Regions from separate parts of the Fictibacillus sp. WQ 8-8 genome, predicted to be linked through region 3. Evidence: riboswitches for the same ligand, from Rfam matches in the RefSeq annotation. Region 3 holds a riboswitch; each other region holds the start of a gene.

Region 1 (4,788 bases), on a different contig from region 3:
TTTCGACGATAGCGAATAAAGATTAAGGCAAAGATCGGACTTCCGATAATCGCTGTCAAGACACCGATCGGCAGCTCCGTCGGCGCGATGATCGTTCGGGCGATGAGATCAACCAGAACGAGAAACACCCCGCCCAGAAGCGTGGACAGCGGCAGCAGATGGCGATGATCTACTCCCCATATCATGCGGGCCATGTGGGGGATGACAAGACCGACAAACCCGATGGTGCCTGACACCGCTACTGCAGATCCCGTCAGAAGCGAAGCCCCGAACAGTACGAGTGACGTATGTTTTTTCACGTCAACACCAATGGTTTTTGCATCCTGCTGGCCAAAGGAAAGCGCATTTAATTCACGAGCACTTGCCAGAAGAATCAAAAGCCCTGCGGCCAAAAACGGAGCGATGAGCTGAACATACGGCCATCCTCTCATGGATACGCTGCCGAGCAGCCAGCCGATGATCTGCCTTAATTCATCACCGGTCAGAGCGATTAAAAGAGACGTTACAGCACCTATAAATGAGCTGCTTAAAATCCCTGCCAAAATAATCGTCTCAACAGACAGGCTGCGCTGCACAAGGCGAGCAAAATATATAACCCCAACAAGGGTAAGAAAGCCGGTAATGATGCTCACCACCGGAAGTGTAAAACTTCCCAGTATAGGCAGCTGAATGCCAAAGAACAGCACAGCCACAGCGCCCAAAGCAGAACCGGATGAAACACCCAGCGTATAAGGATCGGCCAGAGGATTTTTCAGCAGCCCCTGAAATGCCGTTCCCGCCAGCGCCAATGAGCAGCCGACAAGCATAGCGAGCACGACTCGCGGAAAGCGGATCTCCATGACGATATTAACAATCGAAGAATCAATGGATGCTGGTACGGGATAGTGGAAAAGCTTCGCTCCTAAAATCTGCACCACATGAAAAAGGGGGATAGGTATAGAACCTACCGATATCCCCAAGGCAACAGCTAAGCCCAACAGCAGAAACACTGCTGTATATGAAACGATGATTTTACTTTTTGTATACTTCCGGATAGATGGCTTTTGCAAGCTCCTCCACTCCTTCAATCAATCGCGGTCCCGGACGTGTCACCTTATCAGAGTGCACATCATAAATTTCTTTGTTTTTTACCGCAGGAACGTCCTTCCAGGCTTTACGGGCCATAATCTGTTCCACCGGCTTTTTGGAGTAATAGCCGTACGTTGTGACGATCGCGTCCGGTTTGTATTTGACAGGCTGCTCTTCAGATACCTTCGCCCATCCCTTCAATTCCCCAGCCGCATTTTTGGCATGAATGGCGTTCAGCATTTCATCAATGAATGTACCCTTGCCGGCAGTAAAAATCTCCGGAGCTGGAGCAACCTCAACCCAAACTTTTTTTTCTTTCTTTACTTGTTTTGCTTTTTCCTTGATCGCTGACAGATCATCCTTCATGGATTTTACAATCTTGTCACCTTGTTTTTGAGTGCCCGTTGCTTTAGCGATCATGTCGATGGACTTGTATGTATCCGTAAAGTTCTGCGCATCATTGATCACAACTACTTTGATGCCGGCATTCTTAAGCTGATCAATTCCCTGCTTGGAAGTATGCGCACTGGAGGCATGAGCAAGGACGAGATCAGGCTTTAAGCCAACAATCTTTTCCACGTTAAAATCCAATCCGCCGATTTTAGGCTTTTTCACAGCTGCTTCTGGATAGTTGTCAAAGTCAGAAACGCCGACAATTTCTTTATCCAAGCCAAGTGCAAATGCGACCTCTGTATTACTCGGTATGAGCGAGACGATTTTTTTGGGTTTCTTATCAATTTTTACATTCTCGCCCGCCGCATCTTTTATCGTTACGGGAAATTCACTCTTTACCTGATTGGCACCGTTTTCCTTTTTGTCTGTTGACTGATTTCCAGCCGAACAACCGGCAATGATGGCGATTACGAGTATCAGCATCATCGCAATTTGTGTAAACTTCTTCAATTCCTTCACGCTCCTGTATGTATCATTTAGCTGGGATTGTGCAAAACAAAAAAAGCCCTCCCTTCGGAGAGCGAATCAACAGTTAATCAATAAATGATTACAATTGCTTCACCTTTTCCTCGAAGGTTCGCACAGGCAATTAAGGCAGGTCTCCTGACTCTCGATCAACAATCTTCTTTTCCTTCCCATCCTTTGACAGAACAGTGGAAACATAAGAAGATTTCCCGATTACAGTGGCGGGACCGTGCTGGACTTGAACCAGCTTCCCTTTTAACGTTTTATTTGAAATAAAACGGACCTTAACCGCATATTCAGCTATATCCATTATACCTCTTACCGGCAAAATGAAAAGTTTAATTTATGTTCAATGATGCCCGGGACTTCGGGCTGACTTCCAGCCAGTCGCTCTTGAGCAGGCCCATAACATGTATATCAAAATACTGATCTTTGTCAAAGTAGGCTTGCCTTCTGACGCCTTCCTTTTGAAACCCCAGGGATTTCAGGAGCTTCAGGCTTTTTGTGTTATATTCGTAGACCTCAGCATCAATCCTGTAGGTCTCATGCTGAAACAGGTGCTGAAAGATGCCTGCAAGTGCTTCCCCCATGTATCCTTTTCCTTGTTCGGCACCGAGTCCGAACCGAAGCCAGCCATAACGCTGCGAGCTTCCCATCCAGTTGAAACGGACGTACCCAACAGGCTGCGAGCTCCTCTTTTCGATGATCATCAAGTAAGATTCGTTCAGCTGGCTTAAGCTTTTCTCAATATCCTGCCTTTGATTGCCTTCATTAATTATGGTCATAGAACCTGTAGACATTTTCCGAAAGAGAGGGCCGCTTTTCCATTGTGCGATGACAGAGGCATCACTCACCGTAATTTCCCTGATCTTCAGTCTTTCAAATTCAAGCTTCATTTTCGGCATGTTCCAAGCCTCCCCGTTTGTACCGAGTATGAAATGATTTATTTTATCATAATATGCAGCTCCTCAAATTTAAAGATGATATCTCCTGTCTTTATAGGTTCCCGTGTGAGGTAGGTTTAGAGATTTGAGGATTTTTTCGGATATTGAACGGGATGATAGGGATAGAAAGGATCTGAGTTCACGGTTTGTGATTGTTGGGCTTATGAGAAGTTTATAGTCTTCCAGAGAGTGTCGGTGGGCGTGCTCGGAGGAATGATTACAGAATGGACAAAGCCATTTAACAGCATATGTTTTATTCATGCCAATGGCAAAGCAAGATGGGCAATGAACGCCTTTTAAAACATCGTTTGGCGATACCTGAAACTTTGCTAGTATGTCCGGATCATAATGGACGTGGTTTTTGTAAAGTTGTTTTACCGCTCTATTGATTTCTTTATCCGTCATAGCTGGTTTGGCGTAATGGGTTTGCATGGTTGTGATTACTGATGGGGGGCTTGCACTGTGGATAATGCTGCGGGAAAGATCAGGAATCAGAGGATTTTTTATAAGCGTATAAGGACTGCTCACGACGACGAGGGTTTCAATTGGAACGGGTGGGAGCTTTCTAGCTGCTAGCCAAGATGAAAGCCGGTTCTTTTGACGCTCTACCTGCAAGAGAGGATCTGGAAAGGCTTCTTCCTTATCATTATTTGTTCGGATCAATTGACGATAGTTTGTATCAAATGTGAGGCTGCCAGATAGATTTTTCACTTCTAGAATTAAAAAGAAATACGGGGAAAGGATGAGGAAGTCCATTTGAAAGTAATAGGAGCCTTCTAAAAGTCTTAGTCCGTGAAAAATCTTATACCTTTTATGAGGTAGGTGTTCCAGGTAGTAAAAGAGTGACTGCTCTCCCTTGTAACCTGCCATTTGTTTGGAAAAACTTTGTTCAAGTTTAGGGCGTTTCGGATGATTTGCTGGCAGCCTCCTTAACAAGGCTTCTAACTTCTGAATATAAATCGGCAATTTCTGTTCGATCACAGTATAACGATCACATCCTCTTTACTTTTTGGGGTTAACTTCTCTAGAAAACACCTTTTCTCCTTCTCTTTGAGGACTTAAATTTTATGTGGAATGCTCAGCTGATGAAATACGCGCCACTTTCTATGATTTATTCGCGAATTCCCTTAAAATACGCGCCTATCTGCAAAAAATACGCGCCAGTCTGATCACTTTACGCGCCAATCAACAAAAAACCGCTTGAGACTGATCAGGTCTCAAGCGGTTTACGTAAAATAGCTTACTTTTGAAGATTGTAGAATGCGCTCAATCCAGGGTAGCGGCTGATGCTTGCCAATTCGTCTTCGATACGAAGCAATTGGTTGTACTTCGCTACACGGTCAGTACGGGAAGGAGCACCTGTTTTGATTTGTCCAGCGTTAGTCGCAACAGCGATGTCAGCGATTGTGCTGTCTTCACTTTCACCAGAACGGTGAGAGATTACTGCAGTATAGCCTGCGCGTTTCGCCATTTCGATCGCGTCGAATGTTTCAGTCAGCGTACCGATTTGGTTAACTTTGATAAGGATGGAGTTACCCACACCTTGCTCGATACCTTGAGCAAGTTTGTTTGTGTTCGTTACGAAAAGATCGTCTCCTACAAGCTGGATTTTGTCGCCAAGACGGTCAGTCAATAGCTTGTGGCCTTCCCAGTCGTTTTCATCTAAGCCATCTTCAATGGAGATGATTGGGTATTTAGAAACAAGATCTTCGTAGAAAGCAACCATTTCTTCAGATGTTTTAACAACACCCTCACCAGAAAGATGGTATTTTCCGTCTTCTTTGTTGAAGAGCTCAGAAGAGGCAACATCCATTGCAAGACGAACTTCTTCACCTGGTTTGTAGCCAGCTTTTTCGAT
Region 2 (4,788 bases), 130 kb from region 3:
TTCCACTGCCAGCAAGTGATGCAGCCCAAATGTACCCAATCCGATCGCCCTGTACTTCTTATTGGTAAGCACCGCTTGTTTCACTTCTATTCGCTCCTGGTTCATATCAATGACATTATCTAGCATGCGGATTTGGATTGGGATCAATCTCTCAAGCACATCATCCTTTACTGCTTTTGCAAGCGAAATAGAGCTTAAGTTGCAAGTCACATAATCTCCAGGTTTCTTTGTGATCAAGATTTTACCGTCCTGTGTTACTTCCTCTTCGACTGTAGTCGCTGATCCGTTCTGGGCAATTTCCGTGCAAAGATTGCTGCAGTAGACCATTCCGGCATGCTTATTCGGGTTAGCCCGATTAACCGTGTCCCGGTAAAACATATACGGCACTCCCGTTTCCAGCTGGCTTTTCATGATTCTTTTAAAAATTTCAATGGCTGGTACCACGTCATAGCCTCCTGAACCTTTTTTACCCAAAAGCCCTAGTTCGGCTGCGGCAACGCACTCATCATATTTATCGCGGAAACTGCCTTTGCCGGGTTCTTCATCAAAAAAATCATCCAGTTCATAGCCCATCACTTTTTTTACCGTATAAGGATCAAACAGATACCAGTCTTCTCTAGACTCTGCCTTTTCCATAAATAAATCCGGAATGCAGAGGCCCAAAAACAGATCATGAACCCGCTGCCGTTCGTCACCATTATTCAGCTTGGCGTCAAGAAAAGAAAAAAGATCTTTGCCGAACACATTGTAGTAGATGGCGATAGCTCCCTTTCTCTGTCCAAGCTGATCGACACTGACCGCTGTCTGGTTCAACAGCTTCGCCCATGGAATAATGCCCGATGAATTGCCCTTGAATCCTCTTATTTCTGAACCAAGGCTTCTGATCTTGCCAAGGTAAACGGAGATCCCGCCTCCGCCTTTCGAGAGCGTTGCTGCATCTGTTGTAGAATCATAGATTCCTCGAAGGCTGTCATCCATCGTATCGATGAAGCAGCTTGACAGCTGGCCATAGCTTTTACCCGCATTGGCAAGTGTAGGAGTTGCCACGGTCATATACAGGTTCGACATTGCCCAGTACGCTTCTTTAATCAGCTCCATGCGGCGGTCTGAAGGTTCGTTGGACATCAAGGACATCGCGATGATCATAAAACGTTCCTGAGGCAATTCAAACACTTTGCCTTCATGCGATTTGGCAAGATAACGGTCAGCCAATGTACGAAGTCCTATATATGTAAAAAGTTCATCCCTTTGAGGGACAATCATCGCTTCAAGCTCATCTATTTCTTCTGGTGAATAGCTGCTTAACAGGTTCTTATCATAGATTCCTTTGTCTGTCAGTGTACGAATTAATCCATAGAAGTGGCCATATCCATGAACTCCTTGGCTCCCCCTGTTTTTTACTGCATCCGAGTAGATTTTTTTAAGATGAATTCTTCCTGCGACGAAGGTCCAATCCGGCTCATGCATTGAAATTCTTTCAAGTGCATGCAAAATAGCCATATTCATCGCTTCTGTTTGAGAATTGCTTTTATCAGCATAATAGCCTACCTGTACTGTATACTCTTCCTTTTTATCAAGCTGGGGAAAGCCCAATAGAATTTCATCCAGCCAATTCATAACAAGATGATCTGTTCCGCCTGCTATAACCAAAGTCAAATCTCCTCCTCTAAAAATCCGCAAAATAAAAAGGCCCATCCAGTGGATGAGCCTAAAAAAACGACACGAGTTATAAGAATCAAAAATAGCAGTAAAGTGTGCCGTTTTTGCTTCTCAATCCCCGAAGAATCAAAATCGTGAAACAAAAAGGCAGGTCTACTGGCTAATGCTTCCTCCTACTCTGAGCCTTCCCATGTAAAAGCCACACGATCGTGCGCGTTTCTTACACAGTGGATTCTCATTTCGTCCACATGACAGTTGCGGGGACAGCTCCGGATTGTTTTACCGGATTCCCTATTAAGTCTTACAAGACACCTCTTGTTTCAAATACTATATTTAGTTTAATACATTTACTTTCACACTAAATATAGTATTTGTCAACACCTAGTTTTCATTTATTTTGTTATTCCATATTGTATTTGCGCAGTACTTAATGATGTCCCGGCGGCGGATAATCCCAATAAAATGCCCGTCGTCGTCAGTCACCGGAATAAAGTTCTGGTCAGTTGCCAACGTAATTAAATCTTCCATATTTGAATTGATTGATACTGAGATGTTGTTCACACGCTGTGGAACATCCTTCAGTTTTGTTTTCACCACATCGTAGAAGCCAAGGTCGAACGCTTCTTTCAATTTCCAAAGCAGATCCCCTTCTGTGAGCGTACCGACATACTGCCCTTCCTCTGAAACAAGGGGAACAGATGTATATTTGTGATAAGAAAGCTTCTCCAATGCCTGCCTGATGGTCGATTCAGGATTCAAATATTTAACCTCTTCTTTAGGCAATAGATAAAAAGCTATGTTCATGCTGTGATCTCCTTTAACCATAAAATGCAGCCGTTCTTTTCTACTATAACAAAAAATAAAATAGATGAGCAGTAATAAGCCATCACACAAAAAAAGCCCTAAGAAGGACACATATGTTCTATTGTCTATTTCCTCACTGTGTTTTATTTAAACTTTTTTTGCCAGGGTCCACCCCATAATTTTGCTGAAAAAGCCAGCTTTTATATTCTTCTTCCAATTCAGTCAATGGCCATGTGGAAAGCTCTGCTTCCACTTCTTTGCTTATCCCGTTTTTCTTTAACATCTGAATAAGGAAATTCTTCCTCTCTTCAACGGCTTTCCGCAATAATCCGCCCATCATTTCCTCCCGTTAAAGCGTTTTCATAGTATAGTATACGTGGATCCAATTAAATAGTTTCAGCATTCATGGCTCTTTACTGAAATTTATTGGATAGAGTATACATTTATGACCACTAAACGGAAGATCTGACTTGTTTTTCTTCTTTATAAATCTTTATTGATTTCCCGAATGACATGAGAGACCTCGGGGAGAATCAGCTTTTTCATGGCTAAAGCTGCCGCTCCTGTAGATCCGGGCATTGCAAAAACCGCTGTGGAGCCAACAACTCCTGCCGCTGCTCTGCTCAGAATGGCTGCAGATCCAATATCCTCGGTATAACTTAACACCCTGAAAAGCTCGCCAAAACCTGTAATTTCCTTTGTAAACAATGGTTTTAGCGTTTCAATGGTAACATCCCTGGCAGCAATGCCGGTCCCGCCATTAATTAAAATAGCCTGGATATCACTTGCTTCACACCCAGCCAAGACAGCAGATTCGATTTCCCCTCGCTCATCTTTTACAATTACATAGTCTCCCACTGTATGGCCGTTCAGCGTTAACTGCTCTTTTATAAGAGTGCCGCTGCGATCGGTTTCTTCTGTTCTCGTATCACTCACAGTAATAATTTTGCAGCAGACAGAAGAAGGAGCCTGTCTTTTATGATCTTCTACACTCATTTGCTTCCCCTTTCCCAAAGGTTGTAATGGATGTATTATCCTTTATTCATGGCCAGAAGTCTATCCTTTTGCATGCTCAAAAATAAATCGGAACAAATACGCTTTGCAAAACGTAATGTTTCCGTTATAATAAGATGAATTATTTTTGATGCATTTGGAAGGAGCACTCATATGAAAAGACACTATGCGGCCTTGACGTTTATGATCATAGGATCACTGATACTATCTGGCTGCGCGAATGGCACTAAACATAAATTAAATAGCCCTCATAAGCTTACCATAACTACAACACTTTATCCCCTGGAATACTTTACGAAAAGGATCGGCGGAAAGCATGTTTCTGTATCAAATGTAATCCCTCCAGGCACCGATGCTCATTCTTTTGAACCGTCTACGAAAGACATGATCAAAATATCAGACAGTGATGCATTCATCTATAACGGTACAGGAATCGAAGGATTTGCTGATAAAGTAAATGAAACGGTAAAAAACGAAGGGGTTGAATCCATAAAAGCAGCCAAGGGCCTCACACTGGAAAAAGTGGAGCATCGTGATGAGGACCCTGACGAACATGGAGATAAAGATCCCCACATTTGGCTTGATCCGGTTTATTCAATCCAAATGGCCAAGAACATCGAACAGGCGTTAATTAAGCTGAACCCAAAAGCCAAAGCTGACTTCACAAAGAATTACCTATCACTTAAGAAGGATCTTGAAAGGCTTGATACCTCGTTCAATCAAACGATCAAAAAAAGCCCGCATAAGGAGATTATTGTTTCTCATGCTGCCTATGGATACTGGGAACATCGGTACGGCCTGAAACAGATTCCAGTTTCCGGACTGTCAACTTCTCAGGAACCGTCACAAAGACAGCTGCAAGACCTGATCAAACACGTTAAAGCAAAACATATTCACTATGTTCTTCTTGAAAACAGTGCCAGCGATAAACTGGCCAGAGTTGTAGAGCATGAAACAGGAACAAAAACACTGAAATTAAGAAACTTAGAGACCCTTATTCCTAAGGATGCTGAGGCGAACGAAGATTATTTATCACTTATGCAAAAAAACGTTCAAGTCTTGAAACAGGCCTTAAGATAAGAAAGCAGGACCATGAATGAATGAATCATGGTCCTGCTTTTATGTGTTAATTATGATTTTCTTCGTTTAATGAACAGCACGGCTCCGATAATCACGATCAGCAGCACTACGATAAACAGCGGGGCTGCTGCATTGTTTGACTTCGATTCCGCCTTTTCAGCTTTTTTCTGTTGTTCTTCTTTTTGGGTCTTTTCACCTTTTGCTTTTTCTTTTTTAGGTGCTTTTACCGCC
Region 3 (4,788 bases):
AGATGATCTCATATATTTTCTGAAATCAAAACCGGAAAGCCGATAGATCGCTTCTAAAAGGAGATCGGCCTCCATGTTTTCCACGAATCCAATTTCAAGTTCTTCTTCACTTGCAATAATTTGATCATTCATCATCTATGTTCGTCCTTACTTGTTTGTAATCCATACCCTCATGACCGAAAAGAGCTGTTCAATCTTCAAAGGCTTGCTGATATAATCCGATGCTCCGGCTTCAAGACATTTCTCACGGTCATTCTTCATCGCTTTTGCAGTCAGAGCGATAATAGGGACACCGGAGTTTTCTTCGTTCTCCCGGATCCTTCTCATGGTTTCATATCCATCCATAACCGGCATCATGATATCCATCAGGATCATATCAATGTTCTGCTCCCTTTCCAGCAGTTCCAGACATTCCGTTCCGTTAGAAGCCGTAATAACCTTTATATTTTCGTTTTCCAGTGCTGTTTTTAAAGCAAAAATATTGCGGTGATCATCATCAACTATCAATACGGTTTTTCCTTTTAAGGAGCTGATATCAGCTGGAGCCTGTTCTGCAGCCGGCCTATCGTTCTTATTAAGTTCCTCAAGTACTTTGTTTTCTTCCTGAACTTCAGGAGAAATGGCAGCAGCAACCTCGCTCACTGCTTCATCCAGCTCTTGAACCGGCGCAAGTCCGTTAGGGAGGCTAGGAATATACAAGGTAAAAGTGCTTCCTTTCCCTTCTTCACTTTCGAGCTCCAGCCGGCCGCCCAGCAGTTTTACAAATTCAAGGGATATGGATAGGCCCAGGCCTGTACCGCCATATTTACGGACAGTTGCTCCATCTCCCTGCTGGAATGCTTCAAAAATTAAATCATGTTTGTTCTTGGATATTCCGATTCCCGTATCTTTAACCGTAATTTTAAGCAAGTGGTCTGCACCGTTCTGAAGGTCAAAAACAGGTTCTTTTTCGATATGCAGAGAAATCTTGCCTTCTTCGGTAAACTTAAAGGCATTGGATAGAAGATTTTTAATAATTTGCTGGAACCTCTTCTCATCCGTATAGAAAATATCTGGTACATCTTTCTCTTTAATGATTTCAAACTCAAGGTTCTTTTGATCGGCGACGGGTCCGAAATTCCGCTCAAACTGCCCAGGAAGCTCACTCATGTTCATCTCGCTGAAATACATTTCAAGTTTACCTGCTTCGACTTTTGAAAGATCCAGAATATCGTTAATCAGGTTAAGCAGGTCTTGGCCTGAGGAGTGAATCACCCTCGCAAACTCCTCATCTTCAGAAGAAAGGCTATTTGAAGAATTCTCAGCAAGCATCTCAGAAAGGATCAGGATACTGTTAAGCGGTGTTCTCAGCTCATGTGACATATTGGCAAGAAATTCAGACTTGTACCTGGAGCTTAATGTCAGCTGCTTGGCTTTTTCTTCAAGCTGTACTTTTGCGTTCTGAAGTTCTGCCGATTTTCCTTCTGCTTCAATGGAACGCTGTTCAAGCTGCTCATTAATCATGCGCAGTTCTTCGGATTGCATCTGCAGTTCTTCGGATTGTGTCTGAAGCTCTTCGGATTGTGCTTGAAGTTCTTCTGTCATCGCCTGAGATTCTTTCAGCAGGCGGACAATTTCCATTCTGCCAATCACACTGTCGATGGTCAGGCCAAAAGTTTTTGTTGCGTTTTCGATCAGCTCAATGTGCTGTTCTGTAAATGTGTCAAGTGAAGCAAGTTCCAAAACTGCGATCACTTCCTGCTCATTCAGAACAGGGGCAATCAGCAAGCTCTTAGGACGAACTTCTCCAAGCCCTGTACCAATGACTTGATAATCTGCCGGCAGCCTGTCCACCACAAGGATGCGTTTCTCAGACACACATTGCCCGATAAGGCCTTCCCCCTGTTTAAACGCCGCTCGCCCAGGTTCTCCGATCGGCTCTGAAAACGAACCTTTTTTTACGTATCGGGATTGTTCTCCGCTCCCTTCCCGGATATAGAGAGCACCCATGGAGGCCTGCGTTAAGTGGGCAACACCTGTAACAAATTTCTCTCCCAGCACTTTAATCGTAGATGTTCCCTGATATCTTTCGACTACCTGATTCGTGCTGGACTGCAGCCATTCCCTCTGCTCGACTTTATCAAGCAGTTCATTGGTCGCTTCAGCCAGGTCTTTGATTTCATCTTTCGTTTTTACATGTATACGCTGGGTAACGTCACCGTTAGATGACATAGCCGTAATGGAACTTACAACAGCCTTAATGGTATTAATGATCGAGCCTGAAACAAAAGACGCAATAAGTGATGAAACAGCCACAACAATAACCAATAAAGAAAAGAGCCCTGTTTTCAGGAATTTGTTCTGCTCGTCAAGCCTGTCCGCCCGTTCTTTCGTCAAGCCTTTTTCAGTGGTTCTGAACGTGTCAAACTGGCTGCGGATCTGTTCTACACTTTGGCTGCCTACATCTTTTTTAATAAGAGAGAGAACTTCTCCATCCTTGTTTTCCTTCTTCAGCTGAATGGACGGATTTCCTGTTGTCTGGAGCCAATTGTGAATGGATTTATTAATTTCCTCGAGCCTATTTTGCTGTGCTGGATTATCGGCAATCAGCCCATAGAGCTTTTTATAATCGTTTTCCAAACTGTTCACTGCCAGGTTAAAGGGTTTAAGATAGCTCTCATCCCCGGTAATAATAAAACCGCGCTGCCCGTTTTCCATATCGAGAACCTGCTTTTCAATCTCGTTTGTCAGCGAATGAATTTCTATGTCATGGTTGATAATAAAATTCCGCTCTTTTTGCATAGAGGCAATCTGATTATTTACTGCTACTATTGATACGATCAGACAAAGAATAATCACTAGATATCCGACAAAAATTTTTGCGCGGATTCCAAATCTGTTTCTCCCTATCATTCTATCATCCTGCCTTTATTATTTTCATAGTTATCCACCTTTATTATAAACAACATTTACCGATATAGATAGCTGGAAGTAAAGTATTTCCACATCTTCTCTCTGCTTTTGATGCGTTGACTTCCTATTTTAGATATGATAGGCTTGTCTAAATTTTCAAAATCAAATTACATAATAGTGGAGACAAGGTTCCATTGCACAAACGCAAAGGATGAAAAGGGAAGCCCGGTGAAAATCCGGCACGGTCCCGCCACTGTAAAAGGAAACGAGCTCATAATGACCACTGGCCGGCAGGCTGGGAAGGGATGCAGCTCGGTATAGAACCCTTGAGTCAGGAGACCTGCCTTGTTTCAACAACACTGTTTTAACCTACGGGAGATAGGGAGGTGTTAGATTCTTGCATACAATGGGGTTTACTCTACCCTTTTTTAGGCATTTCTAACGTTCTGTCACTGGCGTTGGGAATGCTTTTTTGTTTTTATTGCCATATTTAGTATCTAAAAGAATGGAGAGATGACACATGAAAACGAGCAACTTGGGATATCCCCGTATCGGCAGCAATCGGGAGTGGAAAAGAGCACTGGAAGCATTTTGGAAAGGAGAACTGACGGAAGCCAGTTTTCTGCAGCAGATGGAACAGATCAGGCTTGCAAATCTGCAAAAGCAAAAAGACATGGGCATAGATATTATTCCAGTCAATGATTTTACACTTTATGATCACATGCTCGATATGTCAGTGATGTTCGGGCTGGTGCCAAAAAGATTTGAAGCAGTGGAAAACCCTCTCTCCCTTTACTTTGGCATGGCAAGAGGAAAACAAGAAGCCGTCGCGTGTGAAATGACCAAATGGTTTAACACAAACTACCATTATATCGTGCCGGAATGGGAAGACCGTGCGCCGAGGTTAGTGGAAAACAGGCCTCTTACCGCTTACAAGGAAGCAAAGGAGAAGCTTGGGATTGAAGGAAAACCGGTTATTGTCGGGCCTGTTACTTTTATAAAATGTGCAAAAGGATACCTTCCCGAACAGGAAGACACGCTGCTTTCCCAACTTGTCCCGTTATACTGCCGAATTCTTCAGGAACTGGAACAGGCGGGCGCCCAATGGATTCAAATCGACGAGCCCATTCTCGTTACTTCCCTATCCGAAGAAGAATTATCAGCATCCAAGAAAATCTATGAACAGTTCCATAAAGCCGCTTCCGGTCTTAATATTATGCTGCAGACGTACTTTGAGAGCGCAGAGCATTACAAAGAAATCATTCAGTTTCCTGTCCAGGGGATCGGACTGGATTTTGTCCATGGCGAAAAAACACTGGATGAGATGCGTCTGCATGGGTTCCCAGAGGATAAAGTGCTGGGTGCAGGCATACTTGACGGCAGAAATATATGGCGTGCTAATTTGAGCCAAAAGCAAGAGCTTATACTCCAGCTTGAAGAACTGGCTGCATCCGAACGAATATGGATCCAGCCTTCCTGCAGCTTGCTTCATGTCCCTGTTTCAGCCAAACACGAGCATTCCCTTCTGCAAGAACTATACAACAGTCTTGCCTTTGCTGACGAAAAACTGGAAGAACTGCGATTGCTGTCATCACCTTCGCAACAAGAAGCAATAAAGAAGTATGATGATGCTCTTTACTTGCTAAACAGCTCTCCGGCAAGAAACCGGACGGAGGTTTTATGGGAGGTTGAAAAAGCTCAAGGCAAAGACCTTAAGCGGAATCAGCCGTACATGAACAGAAAACAAAAACAGCAGGAAGTTTGGAACCTCCCTCTCCTCCCTACGACAACCATTGGAAGCTTTCCACAGACCGCGGAAGTAAAGCAGGCCCGGGGGAAACATAAGCGAGGGGAATGGACGAAAGCACAGTATGATCAATTTGTTAAAAGCCAAAT

What was found. A riboswitch is a leader RNA that binds a small molecule or an ion and turns the genes downstream of it on or off. The one in region 3 is predicted to bind cobalamin.
Region 1: another riboswitch for cobalamin. It lies ahead of M1K46_RS01135 (ABC transporter substrate-binding protein); the one in region 3 lies ahead of metE (5-methyltetrahydropteroyltriglutamate--homocysteine S-methyltransferase).
Region 2: another riboswitch for cobalamin. It lies ahead of M1K46_RS07030 (ribonucleoside-diphosphate reductase subunit alpha); the one in region 3 lies ahead of metE (5-methyltetrahydropteroyltriglutamate--homocysteine S-methyltransferase).

The regions. Positions count from the first base shown of each region.
Region 1 covers NZ_JAMXKG010000001.1:215,440-220,227, forward strand. Annotated here, with positions in the region: gene M1K46_RS01130 (FecCD family ABC transporter permease) at 1-1,049, opposite strand, end outside; gene M1K46_RS01135 (ABC transporter substrate-binding protein) at 1,012-1,971, opposite strand; cobalamin riboswitch at 2,098-2,288, opposite strand; gene M1K46_RS01140 (GNAT family N-acetyltransferase) at 2,325-2,891, opposite strand; gene M1K46_RS01145 (nuclease-related domain-containing protein) at 2,961-3,911, opposite strand; gene eno (phosphopyruvate hydratase) at 4,171-4,788, opposite strand, start outside.
Region 2 covers NZ_JAMXKG010000003.1:321,377-326,164, reverse strand. Annotated here, with positions in the region: gene M1K46_RS07030 (ribonucleoside-diphosphate reductase subunit alpha) at 1-1,617, opposite strand, end outside; cobalamin riboswitch at 1,789-1,990, opposite strand; gene M1K46_RS07025 (CBS domain-containing protein) at 2,041-2,463, opposite strand; gene M1K46_RS07020 (Fur-regulated basic protein FbpA) at 2,597-2,800, opposite strand; gene M1K46_RS07015 (MogA/MoaB family molybdenum cofactor biosynthesis protein) at 2,947-3,459, opposite strand; gene M1K46_RS07010 (metal ABC transporter solute-binding protein, Zn/Mn family) at 3,631-4,557, shown strand; gene M1K46_RS07005 (copper resistance CopC family protein) at 4,608-4,788, opposite strand, start outside.
Region 3 covers NZ_JAMXKG010000003.1:193,203-197,990, reverse strand. Annotated here, with positions in the region: gene M1K46_RS06325 (CheR family methyltransferase) at 1-132, opposite strand, end outside; gene M1K46_RS06320 (CHASE3 domain-containing protein) at 148-2,892, opposite strand; cobalamin riboswitch at 3,062-3,254, shown strand; gene metE (5-methyltetrahydropteroyltriglutamate--homocysteine S-methyltransferase) at 3,413-4,788, shown strand, end outside.